DNA from 2 places in the Paenibacillus sp. plas6 genome. Region 2 is predicted to be linked to the other one. Evidence: predicted binding sites of a transcription regulator. Region 2 holds the regulator's gene; the other holds the start of a gene.
The links. The regulator CtsR, encoded in region 2, represses protease genes until heat stress. The targets are predictions, from matches to a motif close to ATGGTCAATAAAGGTCAAACA.
Positions count from the first base shown of each region.

Region 1 (16,259 bases), 130 kb from region 2:
GATTTAACAAACTCAAAATCAATCGTATAGTCGGTCATATTTACGCGACTAACGACAATTTCTACCTCATCCCCAATCCGATATATTTTTGAAGTACGTTCACCAATCAAAATCATATTATCTGGATGGAAATGATAATAATCATCATGCAGATCGCTTAAGCGGATTAAGCCTTCAACTGTGTTTTCTAATTCAACAAAGATACCAAAGCTTGTTACACTGCTAATAATGCCTGAGTAAGTTTCACCGATTTTATCAAGCATATACTCGCATTTTTTCAGCCTATCGGTATCTCGTTCAGCTTCAACCGCAAGTCGCTCACGCTGAGAGGAGTGCAGTGCAATATCAGGCATACGCAGCGCTAATGCATCATGTCTCTTCGCTGGCAACATACCGCCATTTTCTAACACTTCACGAATAATACGATGAATAACTAAGTCTGGATAACGACGAATCGGTGATGTGAAATGTGTATAAAACTCTGCAGCAAGTCCAAAATGCCCTAAACTCTCTGGATCATACTTTGCTTGTTTCATCGAACGAAGTAACATCGTAGAGATAACGGTCTCTTCCTTAGTGCCTTGAATTTGCTCCAACAACGTTTGTAATGCGCGTGGATGCACTTTATTGCCTTTTCCTTTAACGATATAGCCGAAATTAGCGACCATCGTCATAAAGGTTTGCAACTTCTCCTGATCTGGATTTTCGTGAATACGGTAAAGAAATGGAACCTTAAGCCAATAGAAATGCTCGGCGACAGTCTCGTTTGCCGCAAGCATAAATTCCTCAATGATTTGCTCAGCAATACTGCGTTCACGCTTTACAATATCAATCGCCTTACCTTGTTCATCGACAATAATTTTCGATTCTTGGAAATCAAAGTCGATTGCTCCACGCTTCATCCGCTTATTACGTAAGCCCATCGCTAATTCTTCCATTAACTTAAACATATCGAGTAAAGGCGCGTAGCGCTCTTTCAGTTCAGTTTCCGGATTTTCTTCATCCGCCAATAAAATTCGACGGACATCGCTATAGGTCATGCGTTCCGTTGTACGAATAACGCTCGTAAAGATTTCATGACGCACCTGCTTAAAGGTGCCTGCTTCAAATTCCATTTCACAGCTTAACGTTAACCGATCGACTTTAGGATTCAAAGAGCAAATACCATTAGATAAGCGATGCGGCAGCATAGGAATTACGCGATCGACTAAATATACACTCGTTCCCCGACGAAATGCTTCTTGGTCAAGTGCCGAACGTTCCTTAACATAATAGCCAACATCAGCGATATGAACGCCAAGCAAGTAGTTTCCGTTCTCTAGACGTTTGACTTGCACTGCATCGTCCAAATCCTTTGCATCCGCTCCATCGATAGTAACAATGACTTCATTACGCAAATCACGTCTGCCTTGGCTAATAATTTCTTCCTCAGAAATTGAATCTGGAACAGCAAGCGCTTCAGCCATCACCTCTTCGGGAAACTGTTCAGGAAGCTGATGCTTGCGAATAATCGATAAAATATCAACACCAGGATCATTTTTATGACCTAGAATTTCAATAACTTCACCCTCAGCAGCAGAACGTCCTTCAGGGTAGGTGATAATTTTAACGACAACTTTTTGACCTGTTACAGCACCCATTGTCTTATTTTTAGGAATAAAAATATCACGATTAATCCGCTGATCGTCTGGCAAAACAAAGGCAAATGCTTCATGATCCTCTAGCACTCCGACAATTTGGGTAATGGCGCGCTGAACAATCCGTACGACCTCACCCTCCATCCGACCGCCAGCTTCGCTTTTGTTCGTAATTCGCACAAGTACGATATCACCGTTCATTGCGCTTTTCAAATCATTGGCATGGATATAGACATCTGGCTGCTCATTATCATCTGGCAGAAGAAAAGCAAACCCCTTTGGGTGAGCTTGTACCGTTCCTCGCACAAGGTTCATCCGCTCTGGTACACCATATCGCTCTGTGCGCGTACGAATGATCTTACCTTGCTCTTCCAGCGATACAAGCATCTTTAAAAAGCTTTTAAAATCTGCTGCATCTGTAATTTGAAAATGCTGCTCAAGTTCAGAATAGGTCATTGGCTTATAGGCAACTTCCTTCATGAATTCCAGCAGCTCAATTTCCGTAACCATTGCTGTCATCTCCTTCAGCACAAGTATGATTTCTTGCTAAATCTTCTAGTTACTGTAAGTATACACGATTTGCTTTTATTCCATCCTCTAGTATGTATATTATTGCTCGTTCCATGCATCTACCACCAGCAAGAAAAAAGGCGTATGCACAAGTCATTCTAAAAGAATGGCAAGCGTAATATTAAACGCAATTAAAACAAAAAAGCGAGGAAGACCTCGCTTTTTCTCATTCAACGTTATTGCGCGACAAAATATGAAACGACTAGAGCTAAAATAAAGAAGCCTGCTGCCAAAGCTACCGTTAAACGCTCTAAAAACAAGTCTAAGCCACGTGCTTTTTGTTTACCGAAAAGATGCTCTGCACCGCCAGTAATTGCACCAGAAAGTCCTGCGCTTTTACCTTTTTGTAGTAATACAACGCCAATCAATCCGATTGCAAATACGATTAGCAATATTTTTAATGCAATTTCCATTACTTCCACCTCCAGCATAGCACTCGCTACAAAAACAGATAGTATTATTGTATCATATCGCCGCAGGCGATACAATAGGATGCCTATACCGCTTACAATCCTGTCATATATAGTAAGCCTTCTTAACCTAGTGCCTATATATTAGTTGCTGATTATACAAACGCCTAGTCTTTTGTTAACTACCAAAGAAGGTATAACTATAAAAAACAACTCCCCTACACAAATGTGTAAGGGAGCGATTTTTAACTGCTCAATGGAACCATTAAGCGCGTCTTATTTGAATTTTTTAAGGTTGTAGAATGCAGATTTACCAGCATATTGCGCAGTTGAACCAAGTTGATCTTCGATGCGAAGCAATTGGTTGTATTTCGCAACGCGGTCAGTACGAGAAGGAGCACCAGTTTTGATTTGACCTGCATTTGTTGCAGCAGCAATATCAGCAATTGTGCTATCTTCAGATTCACCAGAACGGTGAGAAATAACTGCTGTGTAACCAGCACGTTTAGCCATTTCGATTGCATCGAATGTTTCAGTCAATGTACCGATTTGGTTAACTTTAACTAGGATAGAGTTAGCTACACCTTTATCGATACCGTCAGATAGACGAGCAGTATTAGTTACGAATAGGTCGTCACCAACCAATTGAACTTTTTTACCTAGGCGCTCAGTAAGCAATTTCCAACCTTCCCAGTCATCTTCAGAGCAACCGTCTTCGATTGTAAGGATTGGATATTTATCAACCCAAGATTCAAGAAGGTCAACGAATTCTGCAGAAGTAAAGGATTTACCTTCACCAGCAAGCGTATATTTACCGTCTTTGTAGAACTCAGTAGAAGCAACGTCCATACCGATAAATACTTCTTCGCCTGGTTTGTAACCAGCACGTTCGATAGCTTCGATAATTGTAGTAATTGCTTCTTCGTTAGAACCAAGGTTAGGAGCGAAGCCGCCTTCGTCACCAACAGCTGTGTTATGTCCTTTATCATGAAGAACAGCTTTTAGGTTATGGAAAATCTCAGCACCGATACGTAGCGCTTCTTTAAAGCTTTCAGCACCAACTGGAAGAATCATAAACTCTTGTACGTCGATGTTGTTATCCGCATGCTCACCACCATTGATGATGTTCATCATTGGAACTGGAAGAACTTTTGCGTTGAATCCGCCAAGATATGTGTAAAGAGGTACATCCAAAGCGTCAGCAGCAGCGCGAGCTACAGCCATAGAAACAGCAAGGATTGCGTTAGCACCTAGTTTACCTTTGTTAGGAGTACCGTCTAGTTCAATCATTTTACGGTCGATAGCAACTTGATCAAGTGCATCTAGACCGATAATTTCTGGAGCAATAATTGTATTTACATTTTCAACTGCTTTAAGAACACCTTTACCTAGGTAACGAGATTTGTCGCCATCGCGAAGCTCAACAGCTTCGTATGCACCAGTAGATGCACCAGATGGAACGATTGCGCGGCCTTTGCCACCAGATTCAAGAGAAACTTCAACTTCTACAGTTGGATTACCACGAGAGTCAAGAACTTCGCGTGCGTATACGTCAACGATGATAGACATTTACTTAAACACTCCTTAAATTTTTTATATTAGTATTGTACATGGAAAACTATGACTTAATCAATGTCGAACCTGTCATTTCTTTAGGTTTCTCGACATTTAATAGTGAAAGCAATGTTGGTGCAATATCAGCTAAGATACCGCCCTCACGTAGTTCGATACCTTCTTTTGTAACAATAAAAGGTACTGGATTTGTTGTATGAGCAGTATGCGGATTGCCATTTTCGTCAAATACCATATCAGCATTACCATGGTCAGCTGTAATAATACATACACCGCCAGCAGCATGCACAGCATCGACAACTTTACCTACACACTCGTCAGTAGCTTCAACCGCTTTAATCGTTGGCTCAAGCATACCAGAGTGCCCTACCATATCTGGGTTAGCAAAGTTAATGATAATCACATCATGCTTATCAGCTTCAATCTCGCGTACAGTTGATTCTGCAAGCTCGTACGCGCTCATTTCAGGCTTCAAGTCGTACGTTGCTACTTTCGGCGAATTAATTAGTACGCGTGTTTCACCTGGAAGCTCTACATCGCGACCACCGCTAAAGAAGAACGTAACATGCGGATATTTTTCTGTTTCAGCAGTACGAAGCTGAGTAAGATTATTTTGTGCAAGCACTTCCCCTAATGTGTTATCTAGGTTTTTAGGAGCATAAGCAACTAATCCGCCGATTGTTTCACTAAATGTAGTTAAGCAAACAAAGAATACATCCTTAGGACGTTTCTCACCGCGATCAAAGCCACGGAAGTCTTCGTTTGTAAATACTTGTGACAATTGAATTGCACGGTCAGGACGGAAGTTACAGAAGATAATAGAATCTTCGTCTTCAACTGTCGCAGTTGGATTACCATTTGCATCAACGATTACAGTAGGCAGTAAAAATTCATCATATACTTCTTTCTCATAAGAATCTTTTACTGCTTGAACTGGATCTGTTGCTTTTTCACCCTCTGCATAAACAAGCGCACGGTATGCTTTTTCTACACGTTCCCAACGTTTGTCACGGTCCATTGCATAATAGCGACCTGAAAGGGTAGCGATTTGACCTACGCCGATTTCTTCGATTTTTTGCAGTAAATATTCAACATATTTCACACCGCTAGTTGGCGCAACGTCACGGCCATCCATAAAGCCATGCACATAAACTTTATCGAAATTGCGTCTTTTCGCAGTTTCTAATAAAGCTACGATATGGTCGATATGGCTGTGTACACCACCATCAGAAAGCAAGCCATAGATATGAAGCTTTTTATCTTTTTCTTTCGCATGCTCAATCGCTTTTACAAATGTTTCGTTCTCATAGAACTCACCGTCGCGGATTGATTTTGTAATGCGAGTAAGGTCTTGATAAACGATACGGCCAGCACCAATGTTTAAGTGACCAACCTCAGAGTTACCCATTTGACCTTCAGGAAGACCAACTGCTTCACCGCAAGCAGTAAGTGTTGTATTAGGATATTGCTTCAAATAACGGTCATAATTTGGTTTTTTCGCTTGTGCTACCGCATTACCTACTACATCATCACGAAGACCAAAACCATCCATAATAATTAAAGCAACTGGTTTACGTTTTGCCATCTTACTTTGCCCCCTCAACAAGAGCAATATAGGATTCTGGCTCTAGACTAGCACCGCCTACAAGTGCGCCATCGATGTCTGGTTGACCAAGATATTCAGCAACGTTGTTAGGCTTAACGCTGCCGCCGTATTGAATGCGAACTGCATTTGCAGTAGCCTCATCGTAAAGCTCAGCAATTACGCTACGTACATAACCAATGACGTCTTGTGCATCAGCAGCAGTAGAGGACTTACCAGTACCGATAGCCCAAATTGGCTCATAAGCAATTACTGTTTGTGCAGCTTGCTCTTTAGATACGCCTTGGAAAGCAGCAACAGTTTGCACTTTACATACCTCTTTAGTTGTACCAGCTTCACGCTCTTCAAGGTTTTCACCGATACATACGATAGGTACTAGGCTATGTTTAAATGCAGCATGTACTTTTTTATTAACTGTTTCGTCAGTTTCTGCAAAGTATTGACGGCGCTCAGAGTGACCGATAATCACATATTTTACGCCAAGGTCTTTAAGCATAACGCCGCTAATTTCACCTGTAAAAGCACCGCTATCTTCAAAGTGAAGATTTTGCGCACCAATTCCAATTGTAGTGCCTTTTGCTGCTTCAACTAAAGCTGGAAGATTAGTGAATGGCGCACAGATGACACTTTCAACACCTTCAACTTCAGCTTTACCTTTAACCGCTTCAAGGAAAGAAACTGCCTCAGAAACGGTTTTGAACATTTTCCAGTTACCTGCAATAATAGGTTTTCTGCTCATATTATTGAATCCTCCTCAAATCTTTTCGGATCTCTGTCTGCTAAGTGAGCAGCATATAAGCATGTCATGCATACGCATATACTGGACATTCAGCAATTGCAATGCTCATTAACAGTTCACAAGGATGTACAATACTCGCTAAGAGATCATACATCCTTATAGATTTCGATATAGTTAATTCCTATTTATCGTTAAGCGCAACTACACCTGGTAGAGCTTTACCTTCCATAAATTCAAGGGAAGCACCGCCACCAGTAGAGATGAAGTTCATACGATCAGCTAAACCGAATTTCTCAGCAGCTGCAGCAGAATCACCGCCACCGATTACAGTGTAAGCTTCTGTTTCAGCGCAAGCTTGAGCTACTGCGCGAGTACCATGTGAGAATGGCTCGATTTCGAATACGCCCATTGGTCCGTTCCAAACAACAAGTTTAGAATTTTTAATAACCTCTGCGTAAATTTCGCGTGTTTTAGGACCAATATCGATACCTTCCATATCAGCAGGAATGCCGTCTACAGAAACAACTTTTGTAGTTGCATTAGCGCTGAACTCATTTGTTACAACAACGTCAACTGGAAGGTATAGGTTTTTGCCTGCTTTCTTAGCTTTCTCAATAAATTCAAGAGTTAAATCAAGTTTGCTGCTATCTAGCAAAGATTGACCAATTTCATAGCCTTGAGCTTTAAAGAATGTGTAAGAAAGACCGCCGCCAATAATAATATTGTCAGCAATTTCAATCATTTTTTCAATAACCGCAATTTTATCTTTAACTTTAGAACCACCGATAATAGCAGTGAATGGACGCTCAGGGTTGTGAAGAACTTTACCAAGAGTTTCTAACTCTTTTTCCATTAGGAAACCAGAAACTGCTGGCAAGTGATGAGCAATCCCTTCTGTAGAAGCATGAGCACGGTGAGCAGCACCGAATGCATCATTAACAAAAATGTCAGCAAGCTCTGCAAATTGTTTTGCTAGCTCTGGATCATTTTTCTCTTCACCTGGGTAGAAGCGTACGTTTTCAAGCAATAGTACATCGCCATTTTTCATTTCAGCGATTTGTGCTTTTACAGTTTCGCCTACAGCTTCATTAGCTTTAATAACTGGTTTACCAATCAATTCAGATAGACGAGCTGCACTTGCAGTATGACGAAGTTCTTCAACTACTTGACCTTTAGGACGTCCTAAATGACTTGCCAAAATAACTTTTGCGCCTTTTTCAATTAAGTAATTGATAGTTGGCAAAGTTTCACGAATACGTTTGTCATCAGTAATTTTTCCATCTTCCAACGGAACATTAAAATCCACACGTACAAATACTCGTTTACCTGTCACTTCAATATCGCGTACAGTTTTTTTATTCATATGACGTTCCTCCGTACCCATTTTTATGTTGCATCTCATTCAACTGATCATGCAATTTTTCTCTTGTATATATGTGTAGATAAAACAACTAGGTATAGATAAAGAGCGGAAACAATATCGTTGTTTCCGCTCTATGATATTGCCAATGATTATTTAATCAATTTTGCAAAATGTTCAAGTGTACGGATCAATTGAGAAGTGTAAGACATTTCGTTGTCGTACCAAGCAACAGTTTTAACTAGTTGTTGATCGCCAACTGTTAATACTTTAGTTTGAGTTGCATCAAATAGAGATCCGTAAGTGATACCAACGATATCAGAAGATACGATTTGATCTTCAGTGTAACCGAAAGATTCGTTAGCAGCAGCTTTCATAGCAGCGTTAACTTCTTCAGCAGTTACTTTAGTGTTTAGTACAGACACTAGCTCAGTTAGAGAACCAGTAGGTGTAGGAACACGTTGTGCTGCACCGTCAAGTTTACCGTTTAGTTCAGGGATAACAAGACCGATTGCTTTAGCAGCACCAGTAGTGTTAGGTACGATGTTATTAGCAGCTGCACGCGCACGACGGAAGTCACCTTTTGGATGCGGAGCATCAAGAGTGTTTTGGTCGCCAGTGAAAGCGTGGATAGTAGTCATTAGACCAGAAACGATACCGAATTTATCGTTAAGAACTTTAGCCATAGGAGCTAGACAGTTAGTAGTACAAGAAGCACCAGAGATAACTGTTTCAGAACCATCTAGAATGTCATGGTTAACGTTGTAAACGATAGTTTTCATATCGCCTGTAGCTGGAGCAGAGATAACAACTTTTTTCGCTCCACCTTTAAGGTGTTTTTCAGCAGCTTCTTTAGTTGTGAAGAAACCTGTGCACTCTAGCACGATATCTACACCAAGCTCGCCCCAAGGAAGTTCTTCAGGGTTGCGGTTAGCAAGAACTTTAATTTCTTTACCGTTTACTTTGAAGAAGCCATCATGAACTTCAACTTCGCCGTTGAAACGACCTTGAGTTGTATCATATTTTAGCAAATGAGCAAGCATTTTAGCATCAGTCAAGTCGTTGATTGCTACAACTTCAATGCCCTCTACATTTTGAATACGACGGAAAGCTAGACGACCAATACGCCCAAAACCATTAATACCTACTTTAATCATGAGTAAGTTCCTCCTAAGTTTTGTTTTTTTGTAAAACTAAATATGTTCAAGACGACTGTAAAAATTTACATTTCGTCATGATGCCTACCTGCTTCATGCATACGAATAATTTCTCGTGCTGCACTTTCATCAGTAATCAATGCGTAATTGCGACCAAATCGCATAATGGCATCGATTGCCTCTGCTTTACTAGAACCACCAGCAACTGCTATTACGCACGGGATATTCATAATATCCTCAAGCCGCATACCTACAGTTTTCATTTTATGGACAGGTTCACCATGTCGATTAAAATAAAAACCAAATGCCTCAGCTAATGCCCCTTCTGCAACCATTGCACGCACTTCATCTGGATCGGTTTTTCTTCGCCTTGCCATTACAGTAGCGTCACCAATACCATGAATAAAAATTCTTGCATGACGGATAACTTCTACAATTTCTTTTATAGAAGGCTCCTGCATTATTGATTCATAAGCTTCCTCACTAATATTTTCCGGCACATGAAGCAAGCGATATTGTCCGCCTGTCCGCTTAGCCATCATGGAAGCAATAGTATTAGCTTGATAATCAAGGCTTTCTCCTAAACCACCGCGTGAAGGTACGAATAAAACATTTTTAATGGAGCTTGGCAAGCTTATATATTTTGCAACTTGAGCTGTCGATGTTCCGCCAGAAACAGCGATCACATCGCCTGATTTTATTACTCGTTTTAATAGCAAGCTAGCTGCACGTCCGAGCTCACGTTTTGCTGCTTCAGAATGCTCAGCATCACCTTGTACTACAATAACCTGCTGTAAGCCGTACATGTCCTGTAGCTTTATTTCCAGCTCCGAGTTACCGAACACAAGTGGACCAAGGTGCTCTAACTCTTCAAGTACTTTCTTACCTTCATCGCTAAGCGACATGCCTGATGCTGAAATAATGAGCAAGCCTTGTTCCTTCAACAACTCTGTTTCCGCTCGTAGAACCCGCTCCGTCATTCCAAGCACATTAGCAAGTGCGCGACGACCGATTGTTCCTGCAAGCATAACTTGTTGCAGAATCTTGTAACGTTTCCTCATCACTTCCAAAAGCTCAGGTACTAGCAGCTTCTGCAGGTCGATAAGCTGTCTCATGAATACCATCACTCCATCGGTACGAGTCAACGTAAAGGGTAAATCAAAACCTATCGGGACTCTTTTTGTCCCTGTGGTATTATTTTCGTCCCACTTCTATTTTAACGAATTTTTTATGGCATAGCAAGCTTTGATTTAAAGTGCAAACGTTAATCCTACAATAATTTTTAGAGATGTGGTTTAGTTACAGCTCCTACCTATAAGCTTATCCAATATTTTCGTTCTCATAATCGACAAAAACTAGAGATCTTATAAGAAACTCTTGCTTCTGCCGCAAATTTCAAATACAATATAATAGCTGCGCCCGTGGTCCAATGGATATGACGCAGGCCTCCGGAGCCTGAGATCTAGGTTCGATTCCTAGCGGGCGCGCCATTAAAATTACGAATTAGGATTGAATTAATTGTACGTTGTACGTTGTCATATAAACGAAAACGCCCTCTGTTTCGCAACAGAGGGCGTTTTCGTATTGAACAGCATCATGTTCAAGCCTAAACTCTCCTTTTTTTGTTTGTGATAGCTCAAATATGCTTATGGCTGTTGCCCTACTGTCAAACCCCGTGTAATTCTGATCAGCATGATGAATATAATTACTTACAGAAATTCTCCTCATACTGCTCTGAACTTAAATTTTGAGTGAGAAGCAATCTTCCATCCACTGTTCATCTGCTTAATTGCCGTACCTTTTAAAGTAGTCAACGCAAATGCAGACATTAAAATTTGATTTTTAAGTGCATGTTTAATATGAAGTTTAAGCGGAAAAGCTGTTGATAAAATAAAAAGTTTGACTTTCTTTGACTTTTAATCAAAATTCAATTATGATAAATACACATACTAAAGTATAGGAGGATTGGTTAGTAATGAACTTTGTACCTATGGTTATTGAACAAAGCAATCGAGGAGAGCGTTCTTATGATATTTATTCTCGTTTGTTAAAAGATCGCATCGTTTTGCTTGGATCAGGTGTCAATGATGTCGTTGCCAATTCTATTATTGCTCAGCTATTGTTTCTAGCAGCAGAGGATCCTGAAAAAGATATTCATCTATATATTAACAGCCCTGGCGGCTCGATTACTGCAGGTATGGCAATTTACGATACAATGCAGTACATTAAGCCTGATGTATCTACAATCTGTGTTGGTATGGCTGCATCAATGGGCGCATTCCTGCTCGCCGCAGGTGCTAAAGGTAAACGATTTGCTTTACCAAACAGTGAAGTCATGATCCATCAACCGCTTGGTGGAGCAGAAGGACAAGCAAGTGATATTGAAATTCGTGCTAAACGAATTATTAAAATGCGTGAAAAGTTAAACACCATATTAGCAGAACGCTCAGGTCAACCAATCGAGCGAATTAATCGAGATACAGATCGTGATTACTTCATGAGTGCTCATGAGGCTGTTGAATACGGGTTAATTGATAAAGTAATTGAACGTGTTAACTAAAACTCGTATTACGTATTAATTTAAGTAAGCTCGCTCTTTTAGACTGTCGTATCCGCTGCCTGCAATGGATAACGACAGTTTTGTTTTAAACAAAAATTACCAGCTTGTTTCCCCTAATATAAATTAATGGAAAATATGGGTGCGTGATTTTTATCACTTACTAATTGAATCGACCCATCTATTATTATTGTTACATTACAGGTTGTGGGGGAGAAAATCATGGAACTAGATGCACTACACCATATAGAAGAGCTCGCAGCAAAAAAATTAAGAATCTATGAACAAAGTAAACTGCGATACTTTATGCGTTCTATGTTAGCCAGTATGTTTATAGGCTTCGGAGTAATTGTTGCCTTTAAAACGGCAAATTATTTTTACGAACTGAATTCGCCATTTACTTATCCTTCAGCAGCATTAACATTTTGTATCGCAATTATTTTGATCTACTTTGGCGGAGGAGATTTATTTACCGGAGATACCTTTTATTATAGCTATCGTACACTTCGCAAAAAAATGCGCTGGTCTCAAACTGCAAAGTTGCTTTGCTTTAGCTATTTTGGAAATATGTGTGGGGCTATTCTTTTTGCTTGCCTCGCATGGGGAACTGGACTATTTGCTAGTGAGCATATCCATGCTTTCTTGCTCGAAACCGCTCATAAAAAAGCTTCTTTGCCTACTGACGAGATCTTTTTCAGAGGAATTCTTTGTAACTGGCTCGTATGCCTTGCTTTTTTTGTTCCATACAAAATGAAAACTGACGGAGCAAAAATGTTTATTATGATTTTTCTAGTTTTTAGCTTTTTTATCGCAGGGTTTGAACATAGCATTGCAAATATGTCTGTGTTCGCCATTTCTATTGCGGCAAAGGGCTGGGATGCATTTACAGCTGGGCAAATTTTACATAATTTAATTCCGGCTACGATTGGCAATATTATTGGCGGCATCGTATTTATGGCTATGTTTTACTTATATATTAACAAGCCATTTATTAAAGAAAGTGAGGAATAATGAATGAAATCTAACAGAAAAGTTGTCATTATCGGTGCTGGCTTCGTCGGATCAACTACTGCATATACATTAATGCTACGCAATCGAGTAAATGAATTGGTTTTAATTGATGCGAATCATGCGAAAGCTGCAGGGGACGCATTGGACATGAATCACGGTATGCCTTATATTGGCGGCGCTAAGTTATGGGCAGGCACGTATGAGGACTGCGCAGGCGCAGATATTATTATTATTACGGCAGGGGCAGCTCAACGCCCAGGTGAGACAAGAACTGATCTATTAAAGCGTAATGCTGAAATTTTTGATTCAATTATTAAACAGATTTTGCCATATAACCAAGATGCAATCTTACTGATCGCTACTAATCCTGTTGATATTATGGCGTACATTACACAAAAGAAATCTGGCTGGCCAGTACATCGTGTAATCGGTTCTGGCACATTGCTAGACAGCGGACGTTTCCGTTATCTGCTTGGCAAGGAGCTGAAAATCGATCCGCGCAGCGTTCACGCGCATATTATCGGTGAGCATGGCGACTCTGAGCTTCCTGTATGGAGCTTAGCAAATATAGCCGGCGTTGATATCAAGCTAGACGAGGAAACAAAAGAAAAAATCTTTACCCAAACTCGCGACGCTGCTTATGAAATTATCGAAGCAAAAGGAGCAACTTACTATGCAATCGCCTTAGCACTCGATCGCATCGTAACAGCGATTCTTGATGATGAGGGCGCAGTACTTAACGTATCAACGCTGCTTGATAATTACAATGGCATATCTGATGTCTACTTAGGAATTCCATGCGTCGTAGACCGCACTGGTGTACGCGAAGCGCTACATCTTACATTAAACGCAGAGGAGCAAGCGCTGCTTGAAAAATCTGCGAATAAGTTAAAAGAACTGATCGCTAGCTTAGAGCTTGATCTCGAAGCGAAATAAGTATTATTTAATATAAGTCAACGATGAGCATTTTATAAAACAGATCAAATTAAAAACGTCTAGCCTGTCAGTAATTACTTGACAAGCTAGACGTTTCTTAGTAGAAATGATGTACTAGTCACCTAAGCCTGAACTCATTTCCATTTTCTTTTCACGTCTATAACACCATAAATAATAAGACCTATAAAGAAAAGCAAAGTTAAACCAATGATTGTCCAGACTTTAATATTTGAAGAAATGTCTAAGTTTAGTATTATTAAAAAAATCCCTGTGAGCACAGCTGGAATTAGATAAATCTTTTCTTTTTTTATCCAAGCGTATATTAGAATTCCTAATAGGAGAACCCACACAAAGTAATAATGAACGATCTGAATACACCTCACTTCGCGTTACGAATTCGATAAATTCCATTTACCAGAAAGTCCATCCTAGAAATAAATGCAGATAAACGAAAAGCCCAACAACGCCACCATATAATAAACATTCTTAGGCTTTGACAATATGTTTCATATAATGGAGCGATGTATATAACTGAAGACGCAAAAATCCAGAGCAACACAAAAGGCCCCCCGTTACGTTAACAGGCGGCCTTATATGTGCGAAAACAACTTATTGGTTTTCCAGTTCTTCTTTGCTTACTAGTGCAACTAAAGCATTAACCGCTTGCTCTGCATCAGAGCCTTCAGCACTAATAACAACTTCAGTACCTGAGCTAATAGCGAGACTCATAATACCCATGATTGACTTCGCGTTCACTTTTTTATCGTCTTTTTCCACAAAAACCTCGGAGGAAAATTTGTTCGCTTCTTGTACAAACAAAGCAGCTGGTCTAGCATGTAAACCTGTTTTCAGACGAACAACTACTGGAAGCCTTGCCATGTAATACATACCCCCTATATATTAAGTCAAAAATGATAATAATCGTTCATTTTAAGCTGTATAAGATATTATACCATTACTAAGCTAATTCTACTAGGATAAAGTTGCGCCATTCCTTATTTTTTCTGCCATTTCATCAATTTTCCGTAATCGATGATTAACACCAGACTTGCTTACCTTAACCTTTAGCATTTCGCCAACCTCGGTTAAGTTAAGATCAGGATGCGCCAGGCGAATCTCCGCCACCTCACGTATTTTCTCAGGTAGATTTTCTAAACCGATTTCTTTCTGCAATAATTTAATATTATCGATCTGCCTTACCGCAGCACCAATTGTTTTATTCAAATTCGCTGTTTCACAATTAACGATTCGATTTACAGAGTTTCTCATATCGCGCATAATACGTACATCCTCAAACTTAAACAACGCTTGATGCGCTCCAATAATATTAAGTAACTCGATAATCTTTTCGCCTTCCTTGATATAGAAAATAAAACCTTTCTTACGTTCAATACAGCGGGCATTCAAATTAAAATGATTCGCTAACTCAACTAATGCCTTACAGTGTTCCTCATACATTGATGAAATTTCAAGATGGTATGAGGATCCTTCCGGATTATTCACTGATCCTCCTGCTAAAAATGCGCCTCGTAAATATGCTCGTTTACAGCAGCCTTTACGAATGATTCTACGGTCTATACCTGAATTGAACATGAATCCTTCGGACACAATATGCAAGTCGGTTAAGACATCTTGTACTCGCTCTGGCATCCGTACGATATACACATTATTTTTTTTAAGTCGCATTTTTTTACGTACTAACAGTTCTACATGTACAGCAAAGTGTTTTTTTATCAGTGTATAGATTCGGCGAGCAATTGCAGCATTTTCGGTTGAAATATCCAAGACTACCTTGCGGCTGGATAAGCTGACAGAGCCGTTCATCCGAATCAATGCAGCGAGCTCAGCACGCTCACAGCAAGGTTCCGTTTCGACCATTGTCAGTTCCTTTTTCGTTTGTGCCGCAAAAGACATCCTTCTCACCTCTTTCTTAACATCCAGTTTTCCACCAGTTTATAAATATGATGACTTAACCGTTCAGCATCATGACGTAAAAATGTGCGGAAGAGCACAAGCTGATCTGCAATGACTTGATAACCTCGCTTAGTTACCTCATCAATATCGAGATGTACCGCTTTCGAGCCTAATTCCGCGTATTTTTTCTCCACATGCTCCGGTATTTCACCATTGTTCACAATGACATAATCAAACAAATGATGACCAATATGATCGTAAATAGCATCCAAATGATCACTAACTGTATAATTGTCTGTCTCACCTGGCTGCGTCATCACATTACAAACGAACAGCTTTACTGCATTCGATTCAACGATCGTTTGTGCAAGCTTAGGTACAATTAAGTTAGGCATAATACTCGTATATAAGCTGCCTGGACCGATTAGAATGGCATCAGCTTGCTCTAACGCTTCAACGGCTTCTGGCAGTGCCTCTACATCCTGCGGCTCTAAAAATACACGTTTTATCGAGCCATTAGCTTTTGGAATCATCGACTCTCCTGTAACGATCGTACCGTCGCTCATTTCTGCTTTTAAAACGATCGCACGATTAGCTGCAGGTAGCACTCTGCCACGTACAGCCAGTACCTGTGACAACTGCTTAATTCCGGTTACAAAATCTCCCTCAATTTCTGTCATAGCAGCAAGCATCAAATTGCCAAGTGTGTGTCCTGCTAGTCCTGATCCTGTCTTAAAGCGATATTGTAAAACCTCCGTTAGCAATGGCTCTGCATCTGCTAACGCAGACAATA
Region 1 covers NZ_CM170151.1:1,685,709-1,701,967, forward strand. Annotated here, with positions in the region: gene rnr (ribonuclease R) at 1-2,147, opposite strand, end outside; gene secG (preprotein translocase subunit SecG) at 2,384-2,620, opposite strand; gene eno (phosphopyruvate hydratase) at 2,894-4,186, opposite strand; gene gpmI (2,3-bisphosphoglycerate-independent phosphoglycerate mutase) at 4,236-5,774, opposite strand; gene tpiA (triose-phosphate isomerase) at 5,776-6,531, opposite strand; gene AC2TDL_RS07495 (phosphoglycerate kinase) at 6,713-7,894, opposite strand; gene gap (type I glyceraldehyde-3-phosphate dehydrogenase) at 8,044-9,048, opposite strand; gene AC2TDL_RS07505 (sugar-binding transcriptional regulator) at 9,114-10,172, opposite strand; tRNA gene AC2TDL_RS07510 (tRNA-Arg) at 10,464-10,538, shown strand; gene clpP (ATP-dependent Clp endopeptidase proteolytic subunit ClpP) at 11,024-11,608, shown strand; gene AC2TDL_RS07520 (formate/nitrite transporter family protein) at 11,828-12,616, shown strand; gene AC2TDL_RS07525 (L-lactate dehydrogenase) at 12,620-13,552, shown strand; gene AC2TDL_RS07530 (HPr family phosphocarrier protein) at 14,162-14,431, opposite strand; gene whiA (DNA-binding protein WhiA) at 14,525-15,466, opposite strand; gene AC2TDL_RS07540 (gluconeogenesis factor YvcK family protein) at 15,472-16,259, opposite strand, start outside.
Region 1: the regulator CtsR is predicted to act here: its motif matches at 10,945-10,965, upstream of clpP (ATP-dependent Clp endopeptidase proteolytic subunit ClpP).

Region 2 (16,259 bases):
TCACATAATACAAATAAATTCTCCGATAACGCACCAAGTCGATCAGCTCTTAGCTTCGTCTGACGAACGGATTCTTCTCCCGAGATATATAATACTTTCAAATTTTTTACTGCTAGTGCATGCGAGGTTTGCAGGAGTAAAGTGGATTTGCCAATACCAGGGTCGCCACCAACAAGAATAAGTGAACCCGGTACAATTCCACCGCCTAAAACGCGATTTAATTCCAGCATCGCGGTTTCGATCCTTGGCTCCTGCTCACTTTCTATATGTATGATTGATCTTGGCGATTCTTTCGTATGAATTCCCGCTAACCCGACACCCTTTGTTTTACTAACCGTTTCTTTAAACTCAACCATCGTATTCCAAGCTTGACAACCAGGGCATTTTCCCATCCAGCGCGGGGATTCTGTACCGCATTCCGTACATACAAATTTAACTTTTGTTTTAGCCATGCCTAACTCCTTTTCGGCTATCAATTCCTTGATTCACTAGTAATATCATTAACTACATCTTAACATTAATCCGCGAAACGGTAAAAGAGACATTTATCGTACGTTCTGTATTTGTACGTTAATATATTACTATTTTTTAGCATTTAAGCAAAATAAACACCCTGATTATTTTAGAATATTAGCTCCTCGCCACTCCACTAACAAGTGTGAGCTTTAACGAAGCTTATATCCTTAATAATCAGGGTGCTTCCCTTATGCCATTATTCAACAGGTGTCTTTACATTTTTGTTAACGACTAGTTCGCCGTCTTTAACATCAATAACAAATCTGTCACCTTTTTGAATTAAGCCCATAAGCAAATCTTCAGACAAGCGGTCTTCAATATGCTTTTGAATTGCACGACGTAATGGACGTGCGCCATATTGTGGATCAAAGCCTTCCTTAGCTAAATATTTCTTAGCTTCCTCAGATAAAGTGAACTCAATATCTTGCTCCTTCAAGCGTTTAGCAAGATCATCTGCCATTAGCGTTACAATTTCAGCAATATGCTTTTCTTCAAGCGAATGGAATACGATGATCTCATCGATACGGTTAATAAATTCTGGACGGAAGCTTTTCTTCAATTCTGCTAATACTTTATCCTTCATTGAGTTAAACTCACGACCAGCATCATGCACTGCTGTAAAACCAAGTGTAGAATTACGCTTAATTTGATCGGCACCGACATTTGAAGTCATAATGATCAGCGTATTACGGAAATCGACAACACGACCTTTAGAGTCTGTTAAACGTCCATCCTCAAGCACTTGCAATAAAATGTTGAACACTTCTGGATGAGCTTTTTCAATCTCATCGAGCAGGACAACGGAGTATGGCTTGCGACGTACTTTTTCTGTAAGCTGTCCGCCTTCCTCATAACCAACATATCCTGGAGGCGCGCCGACTAGACGAGATGTTGCATGTTTTTCCATATACTCTGACATATCGATACGGATAACAGCATTTTCATCGCCGAACATCGCTTCAGCAAGTGCACGGGCAAGTTCAGTTTTACCTACCCCAGTCGGTCCAAGGAAAATAAATGAGCCGATTGGACGTTTTGGATCTTTCAATCCAGCACGTGCACGACGGATTGCACGAGAAACAGATTTAACAGCTTCCTCTTGACCGATAACGCGATCATGGAGAATGTCTTCCATCTTCAATAGACGTTCTGTTTCTTCCTCTGCCAGTTTCACAACTGGAATTCCTGTCCAGCTAGCAACAACCTGTGCAATATCATCAGGTGTTACTTCAGAATCTGTGCGACCTTGTTTTTCTTTCCATTGATTTTTTGTCGTTTCTAATTCTTCACGAATTTTTTGCTCTGTATCACGCAGTGCCGCAGCTTTTTCAAACTCTTGACTTTGTACGGCTGCATCTTTTTCTTTGCGAATATTTTCAAGACGCGCCTCGAGTTCTTTCAAATTAGGCGGTACTGTATACGTATTAAGTCTTACACGAGAGCTTGCTTCGTCAATTAAGTCAATCGCTTTATCCGGTAAGAATCGATCGGTAATATAACGATCGGATAGTTTTACCGCTTGCTCAATCGCTTGATCAGTGATTTTTACACGATGATGTGCCTCATAACGGTCACGTAAGCCATGTAAAATTTGAATTGCTTCTTCAACGGATGGCTGATCAACTGTAATTGGTTGGAAGCGACGTTCAAGCGCTGCATCTTTCTCAATATATTTGCGATATTCATCAAGAGTTGTTGCACCGATACATTGCAGCTCACCACGAGCAAGCGATGGCTTCAAAATATTCGATGCATCAATGGCACCCTCTGCTCCACCTGCACCAATTAAGGTGTGAAGCTCGTCAATGAACAGAATAATGTTACCTGCTTGACGAATTTCATCCATAATTTTTTTCAAGCGATCCTCAAATTCGCCGCGATATTTGGTTCCTGCTACAACAGAGCCCATATCCAGTGTCATTACACGTTTGTCGCGCAATGTTTCAGGAATTTCGTTAGCAATAATCTTCTGTGCTAATCCTTCAGCAATTGCTGTTTTACCTACACCAGGTTCACCAATCAACACAGGGTTATTTTTTGTACGTCGGCTAAGAACCTGAATCACGCGTTCAATTTCTTTCGTGCGTCCAATAACAGGATCAAGATTTCCTTCCCTAGCTGCTGCTGTCAAATCTCTTGCCAAACTATCTAAAGTAGGTGTGCTGACATTTGATGGTGTATGTTGATGACTCGACACCGCCTCGCTACTGCCTAGCAGCTGCAATACTTGCTGACGTGCTTTATTAAGGCTGATTCCTAAATTGTTCAGCACACGAGCTGCTACTCCTTCACCTTCACGGATTAAACCTAATAAAATATGCTCTGTACCGACATAGGTATGACCGAGCTTGCGAGCCTCATCCATAGATAGCTCAATGACCTTCTTCGCGCGCGGCGTATAAGCTATATTGCTTGGTTGCTCTTGTCCGCGCCCAATAAGCGCTTCTACTTCGTCTTGAATTTTTTCTAAGCCAAGACCTAAGCCCTGCAACGCTTTTGCCGCAATACCTTCACCTTCGCGGATAAGACCTAATAAAATATGCTCTGTACCGATATTATTATGACCTAAACGTACTGCTTCTTCCTGCGCTAGTGCCAGCACTTTTTGTGCTCGCTCAGTAAATCTGCCAAACATCATATTGTCGCACCCCCATTTTTATATTGTTGCAAATGTTCCCGAATTAATTTTGCTCTATGATAATCTCGATCATCAGGTGACATTTTTTCATCGTAAAGCTTTTGTAAAAAGCCTGGTTGTGTCATAATGAGCAGTTCATTATATACCCCAGGTGAAACCTCAGTTAGTATTCCAAGATCCGCGCCTAAGCGAATATCTGAAAGACGCTGCGCTGCTTCTTTAGAGTCTATAATTGAAGCATAGCACAGTATACCGTAGGAGCGCTTCACTCGATCCTCCAATCTGCGGTAAGATTCATTGATTAACTTACGGCGTGCAGCTTTTTCATGTTCAATAATTTGCTTTGCAACACCATATAAATTATCAATGATTTCATCCTCAGATTGCCCAAGTGTAATCTGGTTGGAAATTTGAAATAAATTACCTAATGCCTCACTGCCTTCTCCATATAACCCGCGTACCGTCAATCCTACTTGACTAACTGCAGATAGGATTCGATTAATTTGCTGTGTTAATACAAGAGCCGGCAAGTGCATCATAACAGAGGCTCTAAGTCCTGTTCCGACATTTGTAGGGCAAGTAGTTAAATATCCTTTATGCTCATCAAATGCAAAATCAACTGCTGCCTCATAGCTATCATCAATTGCGCTAGCCAGCGCCCACGCTTCTCGAATTTGAAAGCCTGGCTGCAAACATTGAATTCGCAAATGATCTTCTTCGTTAATCATAATGCTGATTGCTTCGTTATCGCTTAATACAACTGCTCCTGCTCTTGAGTCATTAGCCAGGCTAGGGCTAATCAGATGTTTCTCAACTAACACTCTGCGCTCTAGCTCGTTTAGATCTTTTAGGCGAATCGTTGTAAACTTACCAAAAGAGTCTAACGTTCCAGATTCACTAACTGCTGCTAACTGCTCTAGCACTTCATTGGCTTGACTAGAAGTTGCCAGCAGCGGAAATGGCTGATGATTAAGGTTTCGTGCTAAGCGAACACGACTGCTTATGACGACATCACCATCTGGACCAATATTTTTCATCCAGTCACTTAACGTTGTAGATGAAAAACGATGTGTTGTCATAACGATCACCCCTTTACGAAGATTGCTGCAATTTACGTTCAAGCTCACGAATCTCATCACGTATTAAAGCAGCTTTTTCAAATTCTTCAGCCTCAATATATTTATGCAAATCAGCTCTAAGCTTTTCAATTTTTCGCTTGCATTGAACATTGCCACCTGAACGCAATGGAACTTTCCCACTATGCTCAGTATTGCCATGAATTCTTTTTAGTAACGGATTTAAGCGATCCCCAAAGGCATGATAACATTCACTACAACCGAATCTGCCAATCTTACCAAATTGCGCATAGCTCATTCCACATGATTCACAACGCAGCGATTCTTGCGGCTTTATGCTATTAAGCCCTTTGCTAGCAATATTATCAAAATCTAAAATTCCCGATAATAAGCTATGAATTGAGAAGCTATTCGGTGCCCCTGGAATTATTTCACCCTTTTCACGAGCACAGGCTTCGCAAATGTGAAATTCTGTTTTTTCACCATTAATAATTTTGGTGAAATGCAACGTTGCTGGGCGTTTGCCACATTCCTGACAAATCATTGCACTCAACTCCTTGCTTCTATTTCAAAAGCAGTGTTACAAGCATTGCCTTTAATAATCTTGCTCGCAGCTCATCACGATATGGCAGCTTCACAGATAGCGTATCACGATGAATCGCACTACGAATTAAATTCGCTTCACGCTTACTCATATGTCCAGCCTCTTCCAGCTGGTATATTAAACCTTCAGCGCTGTTTTGATCGATTTGATTTCCAATCGCTTGATCAATGTGCAATTGAATGCCTTTCAGTGTTGGAAGCTCAACACGCTGAATACGGACATAGCCACCTCCACCACGTTTACTTTCGACGACATATCCCTTCTCAAGTGTAAAACGTGTGCTTATGACATAATTAATTTGAGAGGGGACACATGAAAATTTCTCGGCCAGATCATTACGCTGAATCTCAACTGCTCCTTCGCCGCTGCTATCAAGTAGCTGCTTCAAGTATTGCTCAATGAGATCAGATATGTTACGCACTGTCCAACCTCCTCTCAGTTCAATTTGTTCATGCAGCTTATGCAGCAATGTGTTGAGTAGTTTACCCACACATAAGGACAATTCAATTATTGACTTTGACTTTCTTTGACCTTAATTTCATTATACTCATTTCAATCAATCGGTCAATACATTTTGTTAAATTTATCTGACAATTCAATTAATTTATATTCTATATATAGGATGATTCGTTATCTACTCAAATATACCTGCTCATTCTTATTTTATTTTTGACTTTTGTTTCTATGACATAAGTAGGCCTCAACTTGCATGCCTTATTATTTTACAGGCACATCGTCTTGCTTGCTACATCAACATATAATCCAATCGGACCAAGTCTTTCAACATCACGCGTATAAACTGCACTTTATAGATTTTTGCTGAGGGAAAAACTTGTTCTGCAACCGTTTCCAACATCTTCTCATTCCAACTAAAAAATTTCAACCTTAAATCGTAAATTTGTCTCCTCTTTATTTCAATCCTTTTCTTTTATAGTAATCACTGTATTCATTATTCAATTAAAGAGAGGGGTTTTTTAAGTGAGTAAAATGAAAAAAACGCTTATGCTGCTAACTGCTGCTACTATGGTGTTCTCCTTAGCAGCATGCGGCTCTAACAACAACTCCAGTAATGATGCTAACAAGAGCAATTCATCTAACGCTTCTAACTCTACTAATTCAGCAAGCTCTAGTAAAACGTCCGGCGAAACGATCGAATTATCGTTCTGGACTCTAGGTAACACAAATTATGAGGACCTAGCAAATCAATACATGAATGAACATCCTAACGTCGTTATTAAAATTCAAAACACTGGTGACCAAACTGCTCACCATAACAACTTAACAACTGCTCTATCTGCAGGCTCTGGTGCTCCAGATATTTTCCAACTTGAAATTGGTTTTATGGAACGTTTTATTTCAGCTCAAGATTCTTTCTATAACTTAAATGATCTTGGCGCTGCTGAAATCAAATCTAACTTTCTTGATTGGAAATGGGCTCAAGCTTCTTCGGTAGACGGAAGCTTCCAAATTGGTCTCCCTACAGATATTGCTCCAACTGTAGCGTACTACCGTGTAGATCTTCTTGAGCAAGCAGGTCTTCCAACTGATCCTGCAGAGTTTTCGGCTCTTATCGATACATGGGATAAGTTCGCAACTGTTGCAAAGCAATTTACAGATAAAACAGGTATTCCTTTCGTTGACTCTAGAGACTTAATTTACAACGCACTACGCGACCAATCCGATAGCCAAATTTACTTTGATAAGCAAACTGGTGAATTTATCGGGAATACAAACCCTCAAGTAAAAAAAGCTTATGACTTCACCATTAAAGGTATTCAAGAAGGCTGGGTAGCTAACTTTGCACTATGGGCTGCTGACTGGACACAAGCAACAAATGAAGGTGGTTTTGCAGTACTTCCAGGACCAGCTTGGATGCTAGGTAACATTAAAAGCAACGGTCCTGACACTAACGGACAATGGCGTATTGCTCAGTTGCCTGAAGGTTCCGGTAACTGGGGTGGTTCATTCCTAACTATTCCTAAGCAATCAAAGCATCCTGAAGAAGCTTTTGCATTTATTGAGTGGATGACTTCACAGGAGCAACAGCTGCAATCATTTACTGTAAGCGGCTTGATGCCTTCTACACCTGCATTATTTGAAAAACCAGAATTCAAAGATTACACAGATGAGTTTTTAGGCGGTCAAGCTTCTGCTGCTGAATTTGCTAAAGCTGCTGAGCGTGTTGCACCAGTTTATTATGGTCCGCTTCACGATCAAACAGATTCTTATATTAAAGAAGCTATTCAAAACGTGCAAGAGAAAAATGCAGATCCTCAAGCAGAATGGGATGCAGCAATGCAAAAAATAGAAAATCTAATTAAACGCAGCTAATATGACAAAGTAAATGACCATTTAAGATCGCAGGTTTTTCCTGCGGTCTTAACTTATTACATCTTATAACATCGCTCGGAGGTGCTTCATGGCTACTACTGCACAAACATCTGTTAAAACAGCAATACCTAAAAGAAGGTTATCTGAGCGTAAGCGAGATAATCTGTTTGCTTATTTGTTTATATCCCCGTTTTTTATTATCTTCGGGATATTTGGACTTTACCCAATTTTATTTACGATTTATCTTTCCTTCTTCAAATGGGATGCACTAAACCCAATGAAGTATATCGGTATACAAAATTATCAGTTTGTTCTTGAGGACCCTATTTTTTGGACTTCATTTATGAATACATTGCTAATTAGCGCTATGGGTACTATTCCGCAGCTAATATTAGCATTAGTTATTGCGATATTTTTAAATTCAGCATTTACAAAGTTTAAACAAGTTTTCCGTGTCATGTTCTTTATGCCTAACATCACTTCAATTGTTGCAGTAGCACTCGTATTTAGTGCAATCTATAGTAACAACGGCATGGGAAACTGGCTGCTAGACATTTTTGGTCTAGATCCAGTCGCTTGGAACTCTGGCTGGTGGGGCGTTAAAATTGCAATCGCTACGATGATTATGTGGCGCTGGACAGGATATAACATGGTTATTTATTTATCTGGCCTACAAAGTATTCCAGCGGATCTCTATGAAGCAGCAAGAATTGATGGTGCCGGTCGATTCCAACAAATGATTCACATTACATTGCCATTATTAAAACCATTTATTGTCTTTACCGTTATGATGTCAACGATTGGCTCACTTCAACTCTTTACAGAACCGTATGTCTTCCTAGGTCAATCTGGAACAAGCTCATTGCGCTCTGAAGGTATTACTATGGTTAACTATCTGTATAGTGAGGCATTCAGCAACAGTTTCTTTGGTACAGCAGCTGCGACCGCAGTTATTTTATTAGTATTCACCATTATTTTCTCCCTAATTAATATGTGGGCTTCTAACAAACTTAGCGGAGATACGGAGGGATAATACATGAAAGCGAAAATTAGTGATCAACCTAGCTCATTTACAACGATATTTTACTATTTGTTTTTAGGTATTGGAGCCCTAGTATCTGTATTTCCATTCTATTGGATGTTTGTTATCGGTTCTAATGAGCGCGGTGCTGCATCGCATATTCCGCCAATTATAACGATTGGGAATCAATTTATTAATAATTTTAACCGTGCATTAGAAAAAACAGAATTTTGGACTTCTTTTGCTAACTCATTATTCGTATCTACTTTGGTTACAGCATCTGTCTGTTTATTTTGTTCACTTGCTGGTTATGCGTTCGCAAAATATAACTTTAAGTTCAAAAACTTTTTATTTTTCTTTGTACTTGGGACTTTATTTGTTCCGCAACAGCTAAGCGTACTGCCAACTTACGTTATTATGGCTAAGCTGCAATGGATCGATACGTATCAAGCTCTTATTGTTCCAGCTATGGTGAATGCATTCGGTATTTTTTGGATGAGACAATATATTTCTACCTCCGTTCATACCGAGCTACTTGAGGCAGGTAAAATTGATGGTGCTGGCCATTTCCGTATTTTTAGAACAATCGTTTTACCAATTATTACACCTTCGATTGCAACTTTAGGTATTTTTACATTTTTAAATACATGGAATGACTTTTTCTGGCCTCTCGTCGTTCTTAAAGATAAAAGTCACTACACCATCCAAATTGCGCTGCAACAATTGTTTACAACACGTGATGGATTGGACTACGGTATGATTATGTCGGCAACGTTTATGGCAACATTACCGCTGCTTATCGTTTTCCTATTATTTAGCCGCTGGTTTATTGCCGGACTAACTTCTGGAGCCGTTAAAAGTTAATCTAGTTATATAGTTGATATATTAAGATATTGGTTGACATATTGACGTTGATTCTGTAGAAATAGGAGAGGTAGTTAGAGGGAGCGTGAAACCGTTTGAAGCTACGTCGTAAAATTATGCTAGCCAATATCCTTCTTGTTTTTATTCCTGTTATTGCAATGGGGACTATTTCTTACTTTAACTTTTCAAAAACGATAACTACTAAAACAAGTAACTTTTATCGGGTGTCCTTATTAGAAACTGACCGTAAGCTAAATTACGCCTTAAATGAGCTTAACTCAATTTCCAATTCGGCGATTACTCAGCCTGTTATTCAACAAGCATTAAAAATGCAAAATGATATTACGAATTATGATATAAAACAGAAAATTAACATTTTATTAATTAACCATCCAATGGTACATTCCTTTCGTTTGTATTCGAGAAATCGGTTGGTTTACAGTTATAACTCCTCAGCTTCCTTAACTGACCTTAGAGCACAGCCTTGGTATAACGCTATGGAAAGAGCAAATGGTGTGCCAATATGGTCAGGCCCAGGAGAAAATGGATCTTCAATGGAAAACCAACCTATTCTCATACATGCCAGAGTGATTAAAGACTATTACTCGCTTGAAAATATAGGATCGATCGTTATAGAACTTAAGGCCAACCTATTAGACCAAGTATTTTGGGATACGGCTACAATGGATCAAGGCAATATTTTGCTTATTAATAAAGCAGGAACAATTGTATACGACAAATCAGGAAAGAATATCGGAGATACCGTCTCCTTTCCTTTCCTTAACGATAATTATGAAAGCGCTAATAATAGCTTTATTGCTAAATATAATGGAGTCAAATCATCCATTACATACTTGCAGTCGCAGCAAGCAGACTGGTATTTGGTTGCGATAACGCCAACTGCTGTATTGCAAGCAGAGTCTATTCCAATTCGGAATACAGCAATATTACTTGCTGCATTTTCGTTAATTTCAGCAATATTGTTCGATAGATTTTTTGTTGATCGTCTCATTCAAAGAATAAATAAAACTGTTAGCGGTATGCGGCGTGTGGAGCAAAGGCAATTTAAACTGATAGATATTGAACAAACCTCGAGAATTGATGAAGCGGACTTGCTTGTCCTGGGCTTTAACCGAATGTCTTCACAAATGGAAGAGTTACTTAAGCAAATTGAAATCGAGCAAACAATGAAAAAAGAAGCGGAGCTTCAAGCCCTTGTCTCTCAAATTAATCCGCATTTTATATATAATTCTCTGGAATCTATAAATTCGATGGCGATACTGCAAGGTAATAAAGATATTAGTAAAATGGTCATCTCTCTTGGCCGCTTGCTTCGAATTAGTATCAGTGAAAATAAGGAGCTTATTACGCTGCAAACTGAATTTGAGCATGTTTTACACTATATGAACATTCAAAAGTTTAGATTTGAAGACAAGTTCGAATATACCTTTGAATTACCTGAGCATTTGAAATCATATGTAACACAAAAACTGATTGTTCAACCTATTGTAGAAAATGCTTTATACTATGCCATTGAACCAATGGAGCAGAAAAGCTACATTCATGTGCGGGCTACGGAAGGAAAGCAGGAAATATGGATCGATATTATCGATAACGGTCCGGGCTTTAGTGAGGATGTCCTATTAAATTTATGGACAAATGCTAATTTTAAACGTTCAAAGTATAAAGATAGCAGTGTAGGACTTCGTAATGTTCATGAGCGAATTCGCATTCGGTTCGGGGCTCCATATGGCATGATGATCTGTTCTTCACCTGGTTACGGTTCGACTATTCGGATTAGAGTGCCGAAGATACTGCCTACTACTCAAAACAATATGGTAAATCAATAAGCGAGGGATTGCCGATGCTAAAATTTAAAAATATGAAATGGATTGTTTTGTATGTATTCATTCTTACGATAACGGTCATTTATAGCATACCTAAAGGGCAATCCCAAGCAACTCTCACTCAGGATGATAAAGTAACGATCACTTTTCGCCATGTATGGACCCAAGATCATGATCTTCCTATGAAAAGCATTTTTCAGGACGTAATTGAGGAGTTTGAAACGACTCATCCAAATGTAAAAGTTAACTTTGAGGGATTAGACCAAACCAATCATCGTGAAGAAAAGCTAAAAAGTGAAATGGTAACAGGAAACCCTCCTGATATGTTTGTATTATTTGGCGGTGCAGAATTAGAGCCTTACGTTAGTTCAAATCGACTTCTTGATTTGACTGATTTTGTTAAAGAGCACCAATTAGACTTTATTGATCTTAGCATATGGACATACGATAACCATATATATGGACTTCCTTTTGAGGGGCATGCTCAGCCATTATTTTATAACAAGCAAATTTTCGAAGAGCTAGATATATCACCTCCAGCTACACTTGATCAATTAAATGAAGCGATTAAAACATTAAAGGCAAACGGATACATTCCTTTTACTTTGGGCAATAGCGAACTATGGCCAGGAGGTATTTATGCACACTATTTAATGGACAGATACGCAGGACCAGAATTGATCGAAGCTATAGCAAAAGGCAATGCCTCATTTTTAAATGATAATTATATGAAAGCTTTTACTATGCTTCAAGAATGGAGTAAGCTTAACGCTTTTAACAATAACTTTGATCGCATATTAAATGTTAACGCAATTCAATTATTTAATTCAGGTGAAGCAGCAATGCACCTGAATGGAAATTGGGATATTACTCTTTTTCAAGCAACAGATGGGTCAGATTTTCAGCAAAATGTAGGAGTCATTCCTTTCCCGACGCTGAAAAAAGAAGAGCACCCTTCCATTGTAGGAGGGTATACAATCGGTATAGGTTTATCTGCTAACCTTACTGAGCTGAAAAAAAATGCTGCTCTTGAGTTACTGCAGTATTTCTATACAGAGGAAGTTCAAAGAAGAATTGTATATGAAGCTGCAAGATTGCCTTCTATGAATATCACATTTGATGTAAATAGAACGGGACCAGTATTTGAACAAGTCGTTCAGCTCCTTGAACAAAGCAGCTCCCAATTCCTTGCTTATGATAATGTCCTCTCTCCAGAGGTAAGAAAAGCATTTTGGACAATCACTGATCAATTGATTAAATTAGAAATTACAAGTGAAGAAGCATTACAGCAATTAGATATAGCATCAGATGCCTATTTTAATTTGATAAATAATTATGGAGGGGAATAGGATGGCAATTAATAGCTTTACAGCACTTCTTGTCGATGATGAACCGATTATATTAAGAAGCTTATCCTATGCAATTCCTTGGGACGACCTACAAATAACAAAGGTGTTAACTGCTAAAAATGGCGAGGAAGCATTGCAGCTATTCTATGAGCACCAGCCAGATATTATTATTAGTGATATTCGCATGCCTACATTAAATGGATTATCACTTATGTCTGAAGTCATGAAGCAGAATGAAAACTTAATCTTTATTGTCATTAGCGGCTACGGTGAATTTGAATATGCAAGAGAATCTTTAAAGCACGGAGCCACAGGGTATCTATTAAAGCCTATTGATCATGACGAACTAATCACTATGCTTAAAACTTCTCTGGATAAGCTTAAATCTCAACGTGAAGCTACGCAGCAAAGTCAACAGCTTATGGATTCTGTTCATTCATTGTCACTACTTGCAAGAGAACGCATGTTTGCAGAGCTTATTGAAGGCAATCAGCGCACCTTAAAGCATATGGGCTGGCTTGATGAATATTTATTACAGCAGCCTTATTATATGATGGTTGTACAGCTCGATCATATCACTACTTTTAATAAACAATGGAACGCCGAAGAACGAAAACTATGGTTGTTTGCAGTACGTAACATATTAGAGGAATGGTCAGCTAACAATCACGCTTTAGCAGCATTCCCTTTCCATAGTGGAGAATGGATTCTTTTCTTTCAGGATATGCCTAATGAGCATAAAAAACAGCTTGGCGAAGATGTTGTTCAGCATGTTAGGATGTATTCTAAGCTATCCTGCTCTGTAGGGATTAGCTCTGTATTTCAAGACCTGGATCAGCTTCACCAAGCCTATATTAGTGCCTGTGATGCATTACATCAGCGTTTTTATGCAAGTACAGAACATGTTTTCCTTGATCAAGATGATACAAAGCTAGATCATTCCTCTACATCCGGTTGGCAATATCCAAAGTGGCTTGAAAAAAGGATTATTGAAAGTATTCGAATTCTAGAATTTCAAGCTACACGCGCATTCATTGATCAGCTTAGCTTAGAGTTAAAATGCGGGAATCTGTCAAAGGAATCACTTATTCGTTATATTGTTGAAATTGCAGTAATTACGCGAAGAGAATTTGAACATTTACAGATAGAAATCCCTTCCGCTGTCGATCTTCTTATCCAACAACTGATGGAATCTGAAACGTTGGAGGAGGCAGTGACTACACTAAAGCAGTCGATCGAGCAAATGATTACTTTATTTGAAAAGCAGCAACAAAATGATGAAGGACCAGCTTTAATAGATAAGGCTATTTCTTATATTCAGAACCACTATCATAATGACATCGGTATTGATGAGGTATGTGAGTTTGTTGGATTAAGTGCTAGTCACTTTTGCACACTATTTAAAGGAGTAACTGGTTCAACGTTTTTAGAATATGTTACACGTTGCCGAATTGAAAAAGCAAAATATCTTCTTCTCCATTCTGCGGTCAAAGTTTATCAGATTGCACCATTAGTAGGTTACCAAGATTCTAAATACTTTACACAAGTATTTAAAAAAATGACGGGAATGACACCTACTGAATATCGAGTAAACGTAGAAATAAACTAATTATTAATAAAAATAGCAGGAGTATGTACGATAAATGAGCTTGTGCATACTCCTGCTGTTGATTTGAGCTGTTTGTGATATATTTATAAAACAAAAAAGCCTACTGCAAATGCAGTAGACTTCTTCATTGCTTGGCAACGTCCTACTCTCCCAGGACCCTTCGGTCCAAGTACCATCGGCGCTGAAAGGCTTAACGGTCGTGTTCGAGATGGGTACGCGTGGTTCCCTTTCGCCATTGTCACCAAACATGGGGTTTGCACCTTCAAAACTGGATAGAAAGTTTCTCATCTTACGAATCATTTAGGATAAGCCCTCGACCGATTAGTACTGGTCAGCTCCATGCATTGCTGCACTTCCACCCCCAGCCTATCTACCTCGTCGTCTTCAAGGGGTCTTACTACTTGGGAAATCTCATCTTGAGGGGGGCTTCACGCTTAGATGCTTTCAGCGCTTATCCCTTCCGTACTTGGCTACCCAGCGGTGCTTCTGGCGAAACAACTGGTACACCAGCGGTACGTCCATCCCGGTCCTCTCGTACTAAGGACAGCTCCTCTCAAATTTCCTACGCCCGCGACAGATAGGGACCGAACTGTCTCACGACGTTCTGAACCCAGCTCGCGTACCGCTTTAATGGGCGAACAGCCCAACCCTTGGGACCTACTTCAGCCCCAGGATGCGATGAGCCGACATCGAGGTGCCAAACCTCCCCGTCGATGTGGACTCTTGGGGGAGATAAGCCTGTTATCCCCAGGGTAGCTTTTATCCGTTGAGCGATGGCCCTTCCATTCGGTACCACCGGATCACTAAGCCCGACTTTCGTCCCTGCTCGACTTGTGGGTCTCGCAGTCAAGCTCCCTTCTGCCTTTACACTCTTCGAATGATTTCCAACCATTCTGAGGGAACCTTTGGGCGCCTCCGTTACGCTTTAGGAGGCGACCGCCCCAGTCAAACTGCCCACCTGACACGGTCCCTTCGCCCGATTCAGGGCGACAGGTTAGAACTCCGATACGATCAGGGTGGTATCCCAACGGCGCCTCCACACAAGCTGGCGCTCATGCTTCCTAGGCTCCCACCTATCCTGTACAGATCGTACCAAAGTCCAATATCAAGCTGCAGTAAAGCTCCATGGGGTCTTTCCGTCTTGTCGCGGGTAACCTGCATCTTCACAGGTATTAAAATTTCACCGGATCTCTCGTTGAGACAGCGCCCAATTCGTTACGCCATTCGTGCGGGTCAGAATTTACCTGACAAGGAATTTCGCTACCTTAGGACCGTTATAGTTACGGCCGCCGTTTACTGGGGCTTCGGTTCATAGCTTCGGCTTACGCCTAACCATTCCCCTTAACCTTCCAGCACCGGGCAGGCGTCAGCCCGTATACGTCGTCTTACGACTTTGCACAGACCTGTGTTTTTGCTAAACAGTCGATTGGGCCTTTTCACTGCGGCCCCCTCGGGCTATTCACCCTACCGGGGCACCCCTTCTCCCGAAGTTACGGGGTCATTTTGCCGAGTTCCTTAACGAGAGTTCTTCCGCGCGCCTTAGCATGCTCTGCTCGCCTACCTGTGTCGGTTTGCGGTACGGGCACCTTCGTCTCACTAGAGGCTTTTCTTGGCAGCCTGAACTCATGACCTTCGCTACTGCAATTTTCGCTCCCCATCACAGCCCAGCCTTTCGATGAGCGGATTTGCCTACTCACCAGCCTCACTGCTTGGACGGACATCCATCAGTCCGCGTCACTATCCTTCTGCGTCACCCCTTCGCTCAAACAACTACGGTGGTACAGGAATTTCAACCTGTTGTCCTTCCACTACGCCTTTCGGCCTCGCGTTAGGTCCCGACTTACCCTGAGTGGACGAGCCTTCCTCAGGAACCCTTAGGCTTACGGCGGATAGGATTCTCACCTATCTTTTCGTTACTCATACCGGCATTCTCACTTGAATACAGTCCACCACTCCTTACGGTATGACTTCAACCCGTATTCAACGCTCCCCTACCCAATTCGTAGGCTTCACTTCAACTTCGATGGTTTGTGTTTAGCTGAAGAACATACATTTAGTCGAATTCTTGAACAACCTTAGCGGTTGATTTCGACGAATGTTAATCGTCGCTAAACACTTCTTCAAAGAAGAAGTGAAACCTACGACTTGCCATAGCTTCGGCGGTGTGTTTAGCCCCGTTACATTTTCGGCGCAGAGTCACTCGACCAGTGAGCTATTACGCACTCTTTAAATGGTGGCTGCTTCTAAGCCAACATCCTGGTTGTCTGTGCAACTCCACATCCTTTCCCACTTAACACACACTTGGGGGCCTTAGCTGATGATCTGGGCTGTTTCCCTCTTGACAATGGATCTTAGCACTCATTGTCTGACTCCTGGATATATATCGATGGCATTCGGAGTTTGA
Region 2 covers NZ_CM170151.1:1,818,050-1,834,308, forward strand. Annotated here, with positions in the region: gene radA (DNA repair protein RadA) at 1-452, opposite strand, end outside; gene clpC (ATP-dependent protease ATP-binding subunit ClpC) at 713-3,154, opposite strand; gene mcsB (protein-arginine kinase McsB) at 3,151-4,233, opposite strand; gene mcsA (protein-arginine kinase activator protein McsA) at 4,247-4,774, opposite strand; gene AC2TDL_RS08200 (CtsR family transcriptional regulator) at 4,794-5,255, opposite strand; gene AC2TDL_RS08205 (ABC transporter substrate-binding protein) at 5,813-7,165, shown strand; gene AC2TDL_RS08210 (carbohydrate ABC transporter permease) at 7,254-8,198, shown strand; gene AC2TDL_RS08215 (carbohydrate ABC transporter permease) at 8,202-9,050, shown strand; gene AC2TDL_RS08220 (cache domain-containing sensor histidine kinase) at 9,146-10,900, shown strand; gene AC2TDL_RS08225 (ABC transporter substrate-binding protein) at 10,933-12,246, shown strand; gene AC2TDL_RS08230 (response regulator) at 12,248-13,855, shown strand; rRNA gene rrf (5S ribosomal RNA) at 13,985-14,101, opposite strand; rRNA gene AC2TDL_RS08240 (23S ribosomal RNA) at 14,157-16,259, opposite strand, start outside.